Regions from separate parts of the Allobosea sp. 01N443 genome, predicted to be linked through region 1. Evidence: riboswitches for the same ligand, from Rfam matches in the RefSeq annotation. Region 1 holds a riboswitch; the other holds the start of a gene.
What was found. A riboswitch is a leader RNA that binds a small molecule or an ion and turns the genes downstream of it on or off. The one in region 1 is predicted to bind cobalamin.
Positions count from the first base shown of each region.

Region 2: it holds a riboswitch for cobalamin, as region 1 does, so the genes downstream of both, AC1DRP_RS06545 (TonB-dependent receptor plug domain-containing protein) here and AC1DRP_RS08790 (CbtB domain-containing protein) in region 1, are expected to answer to the same signal.

Region 1 covers NZ_JBFTRC010000022.1:5,534-14,953, forward strand. The annotation lists gene AC1DRP_RS08765 (D-2-hydroxyacid dehydrogenase) at 1-87, opposite strand, end outside; gene cobD (threonine-phosphate decarboxylase CobD) at 164-1,180, opposite strand; gene cbiB (adenosylcobinamide-phosphate synthase CbiB) at 1,192-2,172, shown strand; gene cobO (cob(I)yrinic acid a,c-diamide adenosyltransferase) at 2,276-2,887, opposite strand; gene cobU (bifunctional adenosylcobinamide kinase/adenosylcobinamide-phosphate guanylyltransferase) at 2,901-3,425, opposite strand; cobalamin riboswitch at 3,566-3,748, shown strand; gene AC1DRP_RS08790 (CbtB domain-containing protein) at 3,736-3,966, shown strand; gene AC1DRP_RS08795 (CbtA family protein) at 3,979-4,719, shown strand; gene AC1DRP_RS08800 (DUF1636 family protein) at 4,769-5,158, shown strand; gene cobW (cobalamin biosynthesis protein CobW) at 5,163-6,212, shown strand; gene cobN (cobaltochelatase subunit CobN) at 6,216-9,420, shown strand, end outside.
Region 2 covers NZ_JBFTRC010000014.1:54,183-56,735, forward strand. The annotation lists gene AC1DRP_RS06535 (heavy metal translocating P-type ATPase) at 1-780, shown strand, start outside; gene ccoS (cbb3-type cytochrome oxidase assembly protein CcoS) at 777-953, shown strand; cobalamin riboswitch at 971-1,171, shown strand; gene AC1DRP_RS06545 (TonB-dependent receptor plug domain-containing protein) at 1,292-2,553, shown strand, end outside.

The DNA of each region.
Region 1 (9,420 bases):
CGCCCGCGCGGAGAACTCCGCTCCCAACTGGTAGGCGGCATGCGCGAAGCCGATCGTGAGTTCTCTTTCCTGCGGCCAAGGCTTCATTGCATTCCCCCGTGATGACAAAACCCAGCTTAATCATGCGAAACGGCTCCGTCCCGCCCTTCCATGCATGCGCCCCCTAGGCGGCATCAGGAGGCAGAAAGGATGCCAGAGCAGCGGCGAGCCTCTGCCAGGACGGCTCGTCGCCGGGCAAGCCAAGCCGTAGCCAGCTCGCATTGTTCTGAAAGCGGCGGACATAGATGCCGTCGCGGCCGAGATGGGCGAAGAGTGCCGGTGCGTCCGGCGTCGCCAACAGCCTGAACAGGGAGGTGCCGCCAACGATCACGCCTCGCGACGCCAGCAAGGCATCGAGGCGGGCGGCATCGCTGGCCCGGGCACCGGCGGCCGCCGCGAGCCAGTCCGTGTCACTGAGCGCCTGCGCCCCGATATGAAGCGCCGGCCCCGCGACGGCCCAGGGACCGAGCGCGGCACGCAAGGCCTCCGTCAGGCGCGCCTCGCCGATCGCGAAACCCAGACGCAAGCCGGCAAGCCCGTAAGTCTTGCCAAAGGAGCGCAGGATCAGCGTCGCCGGTGGCAGCTCGGGGATCAGGCTCGCCTCGGGCATGAAATCGATGAAGGCCTCGTCGATGACGAGCAACCCGCCTCGTCCGGCCAGGTCACGCGCAACCGCCGTGAGTTGCGCGCGCTCAATCACCCGCCCATCGGGATTGTTCGGGTTGACCAGCACGACCACGCCCGCATCGCCCGCCTCCGCGGGCGTTGCGCTCTCCCGCACGTCCATCCCCGCCTTGCGCCAGGCCACCGCATGTTCGGCATAGGTCGGGCCGATCACGACGACTGGCCCGGTGTTCGCAAGACACGGCAGCAGTTCGATCAGGATCTGAGTGCCGGGCGCCGCGACGATGCCGGCCGTCTCGGGCACCCGGTACGTCTCGCGTGCCGCAGCGAGCAATGCCGCCTCGTCCCGCACTCCCGGCAGGCGCTGCCAGAGGCTTAACGGCAGCGCAGGAACCGGATAGGGGATGGGATTGATCCCGGTCGAAAGATCGATCCATGGCTCGGGCGCCTCCGGGAACAGCGCCTTCGCCTGTGCCAGATCGCCGCCATGCCAGACCTTGCCTGCCGCCTCAGCCATTCCCGCCCCGCATGAGCCTGTCCGATTCCCTACCGCTCCTCGCCGCCGCCCTGATCATCGAGGCGGGATTCGGCTACCCCCAGGGCTTGTATGCGCTGATCGGCCATCCCGTCACCTGGATCGGTGCGCTGATCTCCCGGCTCGACCGGATGCTCAATCGCGAGCGCGCCTCCTTCATCGTGCGCAAGGCGGCCGGCGGCCTCGCCCTCGCGCTGCTGCTTGCCGCCACATTCGCCATCTCATGGGGGCTGACCCTGCTCTGCCGCGGCCTCGGCCCGCTGGGCTGGCTGCCCCTCGCGCTCGTCGCCTCCAGCCTCATCGCACAGCGCAGCCTGCACGAGCATGTCGCACGGGTCGCCGAAGGACTGGAGCGGGACGGGCTCAAAGGCGGACGCATCGCCGTTTCGATGATTGTCGGCCGCAACCCCGAAACCCTCGACGAAGCCGGAGTTTCCCGCGCCGCAATCGAAAGCCTTGCCGAGAATTTCTCGGACGGGATCGTCGCTCCGGCTTTCTGGCTCGGCGTCGGCGGCCTGCCGGGCGGCGCGCTCTACAAGGCGATCAATACCGCCGATTCGATGATCGGCCACAAGACACCGCGCCACCTCGCCTTCGGCTGGGCGGCGGCGCGTCTCGACGACCTCGTCAACCTTCCCGCCTCTCGCCTCACCGCGCTGCTGCTGACCGCAGCCGCCGCACTCGACAAAACGTCAGACCCCGCCAATGCGTGGCGAGCTGTCCGACGCGATGCCCGCCATCATCGTTCGCCCAATGCCGGTTGGCCGGAAGCCGCGATGGCAGGTGCGCTCGGCCTCCGGCTGGCGGGCCCGCGCGTCTATGGCGATGTCAGGGTCGACGACGGGTGGATGGGGGACGGCCGGGCCGAAGCGGAAGCGGCGGATATCCGGCGGGCGCTCGCTCTCTATCGGAGGGCGTGTCTGCTGCTGTGGGGGCTCGCCGTTGCGGGGGCCGTCACCGCGCTCGCCCTCTAGTTCATCGGACCGGGCATCGCATCGGGAACGACGATCTCACCTTCTGTGTTTGCTTCGACTTTCCCGAAAGCTGCGATCCACGTTTCGGGTCGATGCCCTGGCCTCAGAACTCGATCCCGGCCTGTGCCTTCACGCCCGCCGCGAAGTGATGCTTGACCACCGTCATCTCGGTGACGAGGTCTGCGACGGCGATCAACTCGGGCTTGGCATTGCGGCCGGTGACGACGATGTGCAGATCAGGGCGCCGGCTCGCCAATGTCTCGACCACCTCCGCCAGCGGCAGATAGTCGTAGCGCAGCGCGATATTGAGTTCGTCGAGCACGAGCAGGCGTATCTCCGGATCGTCCATCAACGCCTTGGCCTTGGCGAAGGCGCGCCCGGCGGCAGCGATGTCGCGGGCCTTGTCCTGCGTTTCCCAGGTGAAGCCTTCGCCCATCGTGTGCCAGACGATGCGATCGCCGAAGGCGTCGAGCGCCTTGCGTTCACCTGTCGCCCAGGCGCCCTTGATGAACTGCACCACCCCGACGCGCCAGTCATGGCCGAGAGCCCGCAGGATCAATCCGAAGGCGGCGGTCGACTTGCCCTTGCCTGGCCCCGTATTGACGATCAGGAGTCCCTTTTCGATCGTCTTGGCGGCGACCTCGGCATCCTGCACCGCCTTGCGCTTTTCCATCTTGGCCTTGTGGCGGGCGGCCTCGTCAGCATCGATCGTCATCGGAACCTCCTGCTCATTTCACCTGCATCGGCAGACCGGCGACCATGAAGATCACCCGGTCGGCCCGCGCCGCAAGCATCTGGTGCAACCGCCCCGCCTCGTCGCGGAACCGTCGGGCGAGCGCATTCTCGGGCACGATACCGAGCCCGACCTCGTTGGAAACCAGGACCACCGGGCCACGTGCCGAAACGCAGGCCTCGACCAGTTCCCGGCTTGCAGCCGCCACATCCTGCTCTGCCAGTATCACGTTGGTCAGCCAGAGCGTCAGGCAGTCCACCAGGGCAGGTTGCCCCGCGGGAACCGCGCGGATCGCCTGCGCCAGGGCCAGCGGCGCATCGATGGTCATCCAATCCTGCGACCGGCGGGCGCGGTGCTCGGCAATCCGGGCGCGCATCTCATCGTCATAGGCCTGCGCCGTGGCGAGATAGATCCAGGGCGCCGGCACCATCTCGATCAGGGCCTCGGCATGGCGGCTCTTGCCGGAGCGGGCGCCGCCCAGAACGAGGGTAAGAGGGGAAAGGATCGCTGCCACTGCCAAAATCTCAACCCAGGGAAGATCAGCCTAAGGAACGGACCTGGCGAGCGAAGCGAAACAAGCCGGGACAGGCCATCAGAGATCACATCGCTTCACTGCGCTCGCAATCACGATCGCTGCATTGCACAGCACCGTGCAGATGGCTAATGATCATCCCCGACGGTGCCTCTGCAAGGAGGTGAAAAGGGAACGCGGTGCGATACCGCGGCTGCCCCCGCAACTGTAAGCGGCGAGTTTCGCGCCATCGGCCACTGGGATTGTCCCGGGAAGGCGGCGAGAGATCCGGACCCGCGAGCCAGGAGACCTGCCGTCGATGAGTGATGCAATCCAGCGGGCTGCCGGCGGGGTGGCCAAGGAGACCGAGATGACGACGAATACGGCTTCGATCACCACCCAGGCCAGCGCATCCGAGCGCGTCAAGGCTGTCGCAGCTGCCCTGGCACTCGGCGCAGCCCTGATCTTCACCGTCGGCTTCGCCCATTCGACCAGCGTTCACAACGCAGCCCACGACACGCGCCACACCCTCGCCTTTCCCTGCCACTGAGGGAAAGGCAACATGGTCAATCGTGTTCTCACGGTCAGTCTTCTGGCCGGGCTTCTTGCTGGGCTCCTGGTCGCAGCACTCCAGCATGTCACCACCACGCCGCTGATCCTCAAGGCGGAAACCTTTGAGACGGCGTTGCGCGCAGCCGAGCTTCAGCACGCCAGCTTCACCGGCGATGCCAGGATCGTCCTTGCCCATGGCGGCGCCGACGCAGCCGACCACGCCGAGTGGAAGCCACAGGACGGCTTGCAGCGCACGGCCTTCACCACCATCGTCACCATTGCGACCGCGATCGGCTTTGCCGCCCTGCTGCTCGGCGGCATGATCGCAGCGGGCGATGCCATCACTGAACGGACCGCACTGATCTGGGCGGCTTGCGGCTTCCTGGCCTTCGGCCTCGTGCCGGCGACCGGGCTCGCACCGGAATTGCCCGGCAGCGCGTCAGCCGAACTGCTCCACCGCCAGACCTGGTGGATCGCCACCGCGCTCGTCACCGCCGGCGGCCTCTGGGTCTTCCTGCGGACGGAGGCGAGCTGGCTGCGGGCACTTGCCGTGCTTGCCATGCTCGTCCCGCATCTGATCGGCGCACCACATCCCGCCGCCCCGGAGAGCAAGGTCCCGGCCGAAATCGCAGCGCATTTCGCCGCGCTCTCGCTCGCGCTCCAGGCTGCCCTCTGGCTCGCTACCGGCTTTGCCGTCGGCGTGCTCTGGCCCTGGGCGACGCGCCGTGCCGCAGCCCCGGCCAAGGCCTGACGCTGAGCGCGATCCCCCGGGATCGCGCCGGAAGCAAAGGAACCGGCCTATGCCCGAAGGCGATGTCACCATTTTCGTCTGCGTCGCCTGCCGGCGCGCGCGGGCGGACCTGCCGGAGGGTTACGACCAGCCCGGACTGGGTTTTGCCGAGGCGCTGCGCGAACGCATCGCGCGCGACGGCGGGACGCTTCCGGTCGAACCCGTCGACTGCCTCGCGGTCTGCAATCGCCCCTGCACCGTCGCCTTGGCGGCCGACGGCAAATGGACCTATCTGATCGGCGATCTCGACGCAGACACCCATATCGCCGAAATCGTTGACGCAGCTGCAAGCTTTGCAGCCAGCGCAAACGGTATCGTTCCCTGGAAAGAAAGACCCGCTTCGTTCCGCAAGGGCGTGGTCGCGCGCGTACCGCCTCTCCCGGCGCGCCAACAAGGATGAGATCATGAACGCTCCCCAAGCCCGCTCGCTGGGCAAGATCCCCTGCACGATCATCACCGGCTTCCTCGGGGCCGGAAAGACCACACTGGTGCGGCACCTGCTGGAGAATGCAGGGGGCAAGCGCATCGCCGTGCTGGTCAATGAGTTCGGCGATCTCGGCTTCGACGGTTCCTTCATCGACGGCTGCGGCATTTCCGGCTGCACCGCGGAGGACATCGTCGAGCTGCCGAATGGCTGCATCTGCTGCACCGTCGCCGACGACTTCGTGCCAGCGCTGGAAAAGCTGCTCGACCGGCCGAACCCGCCGGAACACATCCTGATCGAGACCTCGGGGCTTGCCCTGCCGAAGCCGCTGGTCAACGCGTTCAATTGGCCGGCCATTCGGTCACGTGTCACGGTCGATGGTGTCATCGCCGTGGTCGATGGTCCGGCCGTGGCGGATGGCCAGTTCGCGGATGATCCCGCCGCTCTCGCTGCGCAGGCGGCGCAGGATGCCGCGGTCGGGCACGACAACCCGCTCGAAGAAGTGTTCGAGGACCAGATCCTCTGCGCCGACCTGATCCTGCTCAACAAGAGCGACCTCGTCGATGCGGCCGGCCGCGAACGCGTCAAGGCCGAGATCGCCGCGCATCTGCCGAAGGCGATCAAGATCGTCGAGACGGCCCATGGCAAGGTCGAGCCCGCCCTGATTATTGGCCTCAACGCGGCTGCCGAGGCCGATCTCGCTGGACGCCCCTCTCACCATGAGAGCGCCGAGGACCACGACCACGACGATTTCGAAAGCCTCGATTTCGCTCTCGCCGCGGCGACATCGCCCGAGGAGCTGGCGGCCCGCGTTGCCAGGGCCGCGGAGGCCGAGGGCGTGCTGCGCCTGAAGGGTTTTTCGGCGATTCCCGGTAAGCCGATGCGGCTCGTCGTCCAGGGTGTCGGGCGTCGGGTCAGCCATCATTACGACCGCGCCTGGGCGGCCGGCGAAGCCAAGGATGGTCGCCTCGTGGTGATTGGCCTGAAGGGCTTTGATCGCAAGTCCGTGGAGGCCGCCCTCGCGGGCTGAGCCATGCACCTCCTCCCCTCAAGCGAGATCAGGCTTGACGACGGCGAAGACGCCGTCGATCTCGCCCTGCCGCCAGGGGATGTGCTGGTGCTCTCCTTCGCCGACAGCGACCTTTCGGCGCTGACGGCCGCGGCCGGCGCAAGCGAGCTCGCCGTCAGGCTCGCCTCGCTGCGCCGGCTGAAACACCCGCTCTCCGTCGATTTTCTCGTCGAGAAGACGGTGGCGCATTCGCGCTTCGTGCTGATCCGCTGTCTCGGCGGGCTGGACTACTGGCGTTACGGCATCGAGCAGCATGCGGAAATCTGCCGACGGGGCGGGATACCGCTCGTCGTGCTGCCCGGCGACGACCGGCCTGATGAGCGGCTGGCCGAGTACGGCACCGTCGAACCGCATTTCGCGGCGGAGCTTCTCGCCTATTTCCGCGCCGGCGGCGGTGCGGAGAATATGCACCGGCTGCTTGGACGGGTGGATGCGTTCCTTCGCCGCGAAAGCGATGCTTCGGACCTCGCGCCCACTCCCTTGCCCGCGCTCTTCGCCCTTGGTGCGGGCGGTGCTCCGCTCGCATGGCGTGAAGCGCTCTCACAGCGCCCCGTCGCGAACGCGCTAGTCCCGATCCTGGTCTATCGCTCCAGCGTCGCCGCCGGAGACACCGCCATGGCGGAGGCGATCGCAGAGGCGCTGAGTGCGCGCGGCCATGCCCCGTTGATTCTGGCCCTTACGAGCTTGAAGGACCCGGCCGTCACCGGCGAACTTGCGGCCCTGATCGCCGCGCGCAAGCCCGCCGCCATCATCACCACCACCGCGTTCTCGGCCCGCAACAGCGCCGATTTCGTGCTGGACACCGCCGATTGCCCGATCCTGCAGGCCGTGCCGGTCGGCAGCCCGCGCGACGCCTGGGAGGCCTCGCCGCGCGGGCTTTCCGGGGCCGACCTCGCCATGCAGGTGGCGCTGCCTGAATTCGACGGACGGTTGGGGGCGCTGCCCGTCGCCTTCAAGGCCGAGATGACGGACAGCAGGACCGGCCTGACGAGCCGCCGGTTGGTTCCTGATCGCGATGGTGTCGCCGCCCTTGCCGATCTCGCCTCAGGCTGGATCGCGCTGGCCGGCAAGCCGGCTGCCGAGCGCAACCTCGCCCTGGTCATGTCCGACTACCCGGCGCGCGGAGGACGGGCCGGCTTTGCAGTCGGGCTCGATACCCCAGCCAGCGTCGGGGCCATTTGCGAACTGCTGGCGCAGACCGGATACGATGTCGGCCCCTCCGCGCAGAGTGTCATCCCGGACGAGCCAAGGCAGAGCCGGGACGGTCACCTTGCTCATGGTGACGACACGCGTTTGATGCAGGCGCTGACTGAAGGGCCAGCAGAGTTTGCAGTCCCGCTCGCCGATTATCACGCCTGGCTCGGCGCCATTCCCGGCGCGGCAGGCGCGGCACTCATCGCGGCCCATGGCGAACCTGAGGCGGATCGTGACTGCGATGGCTCGGCCTTCCGTTTCCGTGTGGTCCGCAATGGCCGTCTCACCATCGCGCTGCAGCCCGCTCGCGACACGACGCCCGACCGCAAGCTGCGCTATCACGATCCCGATGCGCCGCCGGGCCATGCCTATCTCGCCTTCTATCTCGGCCTCCGGCGGATTGCCGATGCCGACGCACTGATCCATCTCGGTACGCATGGCACGACCGAGTGGCTGCCGGGCAAGGCGGTGGCTCTTTCAGCGAGCTGCTGGCCTCGGCTTGCGGTTGGCGGCCTGCCGGTGATCTACCCCTATGTCGTCGATGACCCCGGTGAGGCGGCCCCTGCCAAGCGCCGGCTTTCGGCCGTGACGCTCGGCCATCTCCCACCCGAACTGGTGCATGTGGATGCAGCCGGCGAAGTGGCTCTGCTGCGTGATCTCGTCGAGGAGTTTTCGCAAGCGCAGGTCCTCGATCCGCGCCGCGCCGAGATCGTCGCCCGTGAAATCCGCGGGCGAGCCGAAGCAAGCGGGCTGGCGGAAGCCTGCGGTGTCACGCCCGATCTCGACATGGCGAGCGCACTGAGCCAGCTCGACGCGCATCTCTGCGACATCGCCGAACTGCCCTTCCGGGATGGGCTGCATGTCTTCGGGCGGGCTGCGCACGATCCCGCGTCATCCCGCAACGAGCGCGACAACTTGCTGCGCGCTCTGGCCGGGCGGTTCGTTCCGCCCGGCCCTGCCGGCTCGCCGCATCGCGGGCAAAGCGATGTGCTGCCGACCGGCCGCAACCTCTCGACGCTCGATCCGCGCGCGATCCCGACCCGGGCCGCCGCGCGCCTCGGCTCGCGCGCCGCGGCGTCGCTGATCGCACGCCATCTCCAGGACCACGGCGATTATCCACGCCGGATCGTGATGGATCTCTGGGCCTCGCCCACTCTGCGTTCCGGTGGCGAGGACATCGCACATGCGCTTGCCCTGATGGGCGTCGCGCCGCTCTGGGATCACGCCTCGACGCGAGTGACCGGATTTTCCGTCATTCCCCTGGCCAAGCTCGATCACCCGCGCATCGACGTCACCATCCGTATCTCCGGCGCCTTCCGCGACACATTCCCAGGTCAGATCGCACTGCTCGACGCCGCTGCGCGCGCCGTAGCAGTGCTGGACGAAGCCGATGAATGGAACGAGCCTGCTGCAGCCCGCCGGCGCGGCGAAGACGCCGCACGCATCTTCGGCCCGGCACCCGGCCGCTTCGGCGCGGCCATGGCCGACCGCGCGCTCGACGGGCAATGGGAGAGCCGCGGCGAGCTTGGCGCCGCCTATCTCGCGGCCAGCGATCATGCCTTCGGTGGTACGGAGGGCCTTGCCAGCGCCGATCCCGGCTTCGCGCGTCGCGTCGCCTCGGCAAGCGCCTTCGTTCATGTCAGCGACACGGCGGGGCGCGACATTCTCGAAGCGACCAGCGCGGCCGATGTGATCGGCGGTTTTGCCGCGGCAGCGCAGGCGCTCGGCAGCGAGGCCGCACTCTACAGTCTCGACAGCTCCAACCCGGAAGCGCCGAAAACGCGCACCCTGGCCGAGGACATTGCGCGCATCGTCCATGGCCGGCTCTGCCACCCGCGCTGGATTGCGGGCCAGCTTGCCCATGGCTGGCGCGGCGCGGCCGAACTTGCCGAGACCGTCGACACACTCTTCGTCTATGCGGCCAGCACAGACGCGGCCTCGGACGGACTGTTCGACGCCGTATTCCAGGCCTATT
Region 2 (2,553 bases), on a different contig from region 1:
CGCGCCATCGCCCGTGCCGCCGGCCATCCTGCTCCTGCGAGCGATGTCAGCGAAAATCACGGCGCAGGCCTGAGCGCGATTGTGGATGGGATCGAGACCCGTCTCGGCAGCGTCGCTTATTGCGAGGCCGGGGCGGAAGCCGCCATCGTCGCCGCGCGCCATCCCTCAGCCTCCCTGATCGCCTGGCGCCATGGCACTGAATGCGCCATCTTCGCGGTCGATCAGAAGATCCGGCCGGAGACGCGCGACTGTATCGCCGCGCTACGCGGTCTCGGCCTCGAGATCCGCATTCTCTCCGGCGACCGAAGCGAAGCTGTCGCGCCGGTCGCCTCGGCCCTCGGTATCACGGAGGCCGAAGCCGGCCTGCGTCCCGACGAGAAGCTCAAGGCGCTCGACCGGCTCAGCGCCAAGGGGCGCAAGGTGCTGATGATCGGCGACGGGCTCAACGACGCTCCGGCCCTTGCCAAGGCCCATGTTTCGATCTCGCCGATCAGCGCGACCGACCTGGCGCAGGCCTCGGCCGACATTGTCTTCATCGGCGACAGCTTGATGCCGGTCGCCGACAGCCTGCGCATCGCCCGCAGGGCGCGCAACCTCATGCTGGAAAACCTCTGGTTTGCGGTGCTGTACAATGCCGTCGCGGTGCCGATTGCCGTCGCGGGCTTCGCGACGCCGCTCGTCGCAGCCGTCGCGATGTCGGGATCGTCACTGGTGGTCACGCTCAACGCGCTGCGCGCGGGACGCGGCCTGTCGCGGCAGAATACGGGAGTGGCGTCATGAATATCCTGGTGATCCTGTTCCCCCTGGCGCTCGGTCTCGGACTGCTGGGGTTGGCGGCCTTCTTCTGGTGCATGCGCACCGGCCAGTTCAGCGATCTCGAGGGACCGAGCTGGCGCATTTTGAGGGATGACGACCTGCGTTCGCCTGGGGACACCCGCACCAACGATCATTGACGCAGCGGCCGTTCCGGCCTTACCTCGCCAGCGACGGTTCCCTTAGGGGATCAAAAGGGAATGCGGTGCGGATGGTTCGCCATTCAATGCCGTGGCTGCCCCCGCAACTGTAAGCGGCGAGCCTTTCGCCACACGCCACTGGGGCCCTCGGACCTGGGAAGGCGGCGACAAGGCACCGACCCGCGAGCCAGGAGACCTGCCGTCAGCCGTGGTCACACGCGAACACGTTCGGACGGGGTGTTTCGATCGCTTGTTGAACTGCACGCTGGCTAAGGGCAGCGGACGGGGCCTCGCGTTCGCGGTGACGTGCCACAGACGTCAACGCCCGAGGTTCCATCGTGATCCGTCCTCCCAAGGTTGCCCGGCGCAGCCGGCTGCTCATCACCCTGCCGCTCCTTGTCTCCGCCGGCTCCCTCCCCCCCAGCCAGGCCTCCGCCCAGTCAGCCACCGAATCGATTGCCCTCGACGAAATCGTCGTCAGCGCGACGACGCGACCCACGCCAGCGCGCGAGATCGCCAATTCCGTGACCGTCATCACCGCGGGCGATATCGAGCGCGAGCAGCGCCGGACCCTGCCGCAGGCGCTCGCCGCCGTTCCCGGCCTCAATATCGTGCAGACCGGCGGGCCGGGCGGGCTGACCTCGGTCTTCATCCGCGGCACCAACTCCAACCACGTCAAGGTATTGATCGACGGCATCGAGGCCAACGACCCGTCGACCCCGAACCGCTCCTTCGATTTCGGCTCGATGCTGACCGACGACATCGAGCGCATCGAAGTGCTGCGCGGACCGCAAAGCGGCCTCTACGGCGCCAACGCGCTGGGCGGCGTCATCTCGATCACCACCAAGCGTGGCGAGGGTCCGCCGAAGCTCACGGCCCGAGCCGAGGCCGGCTCATACGGCACCTTCAACCAGTCGGTCGGCCTCAGCGGCGGCGATGACCGCTTCAACTACGCCCTCAGCATCGCCCATTTCAAATCGGATTCGACCCCGGTGACGCCTCCCGGGCTCGTGCCGTCGGGGCGCCGCGTCAACCCGAATTCCTACGACAATTGGACCTATTCGGCCCGGTTCGGCGTCGCGCTGTCCGATACGCTGTCGCTGAACTGGGTCGGCCGCTACACTGACGGCTACCTGCTCTTCACCGGCGATTCCGGCTTTCCGAGCACGCCCAGCAGCTTCCGCAGCAGCCAGGACTACAAGCAGGCCTTCACCCGCGGAGAGGTCGTCTGGGATCCGCTTGGTGGGCGCTTCGTCAATCGCTTCGGCCTGTCCTACAGCAATCAGGACCGCACCGGCCGCACGCCGAATGCGATTGGTATCCTCGGCCTGCCGACGGAGAATCTCGGCGAGCGCACCAAGGTCGACTGGCGCGGCGACCTTGAGTTGATGAAGGGGCAGACCCTGGTGATGGGTCTGCAATACGAGCGCGAACGGCTGGAAACCCGCGCGCTCACGGCATCCAACGGCAATACGGGCGCCTTTGCCGAACTCCAGTCGAATTTCGGCGACCGGCTCTTCATGGTCTCGAACATCCGCTACGACGATGACGAGACCTTTGGCGGCCACACGACCTACCGCTTCGCGCCAGCCTATATCGT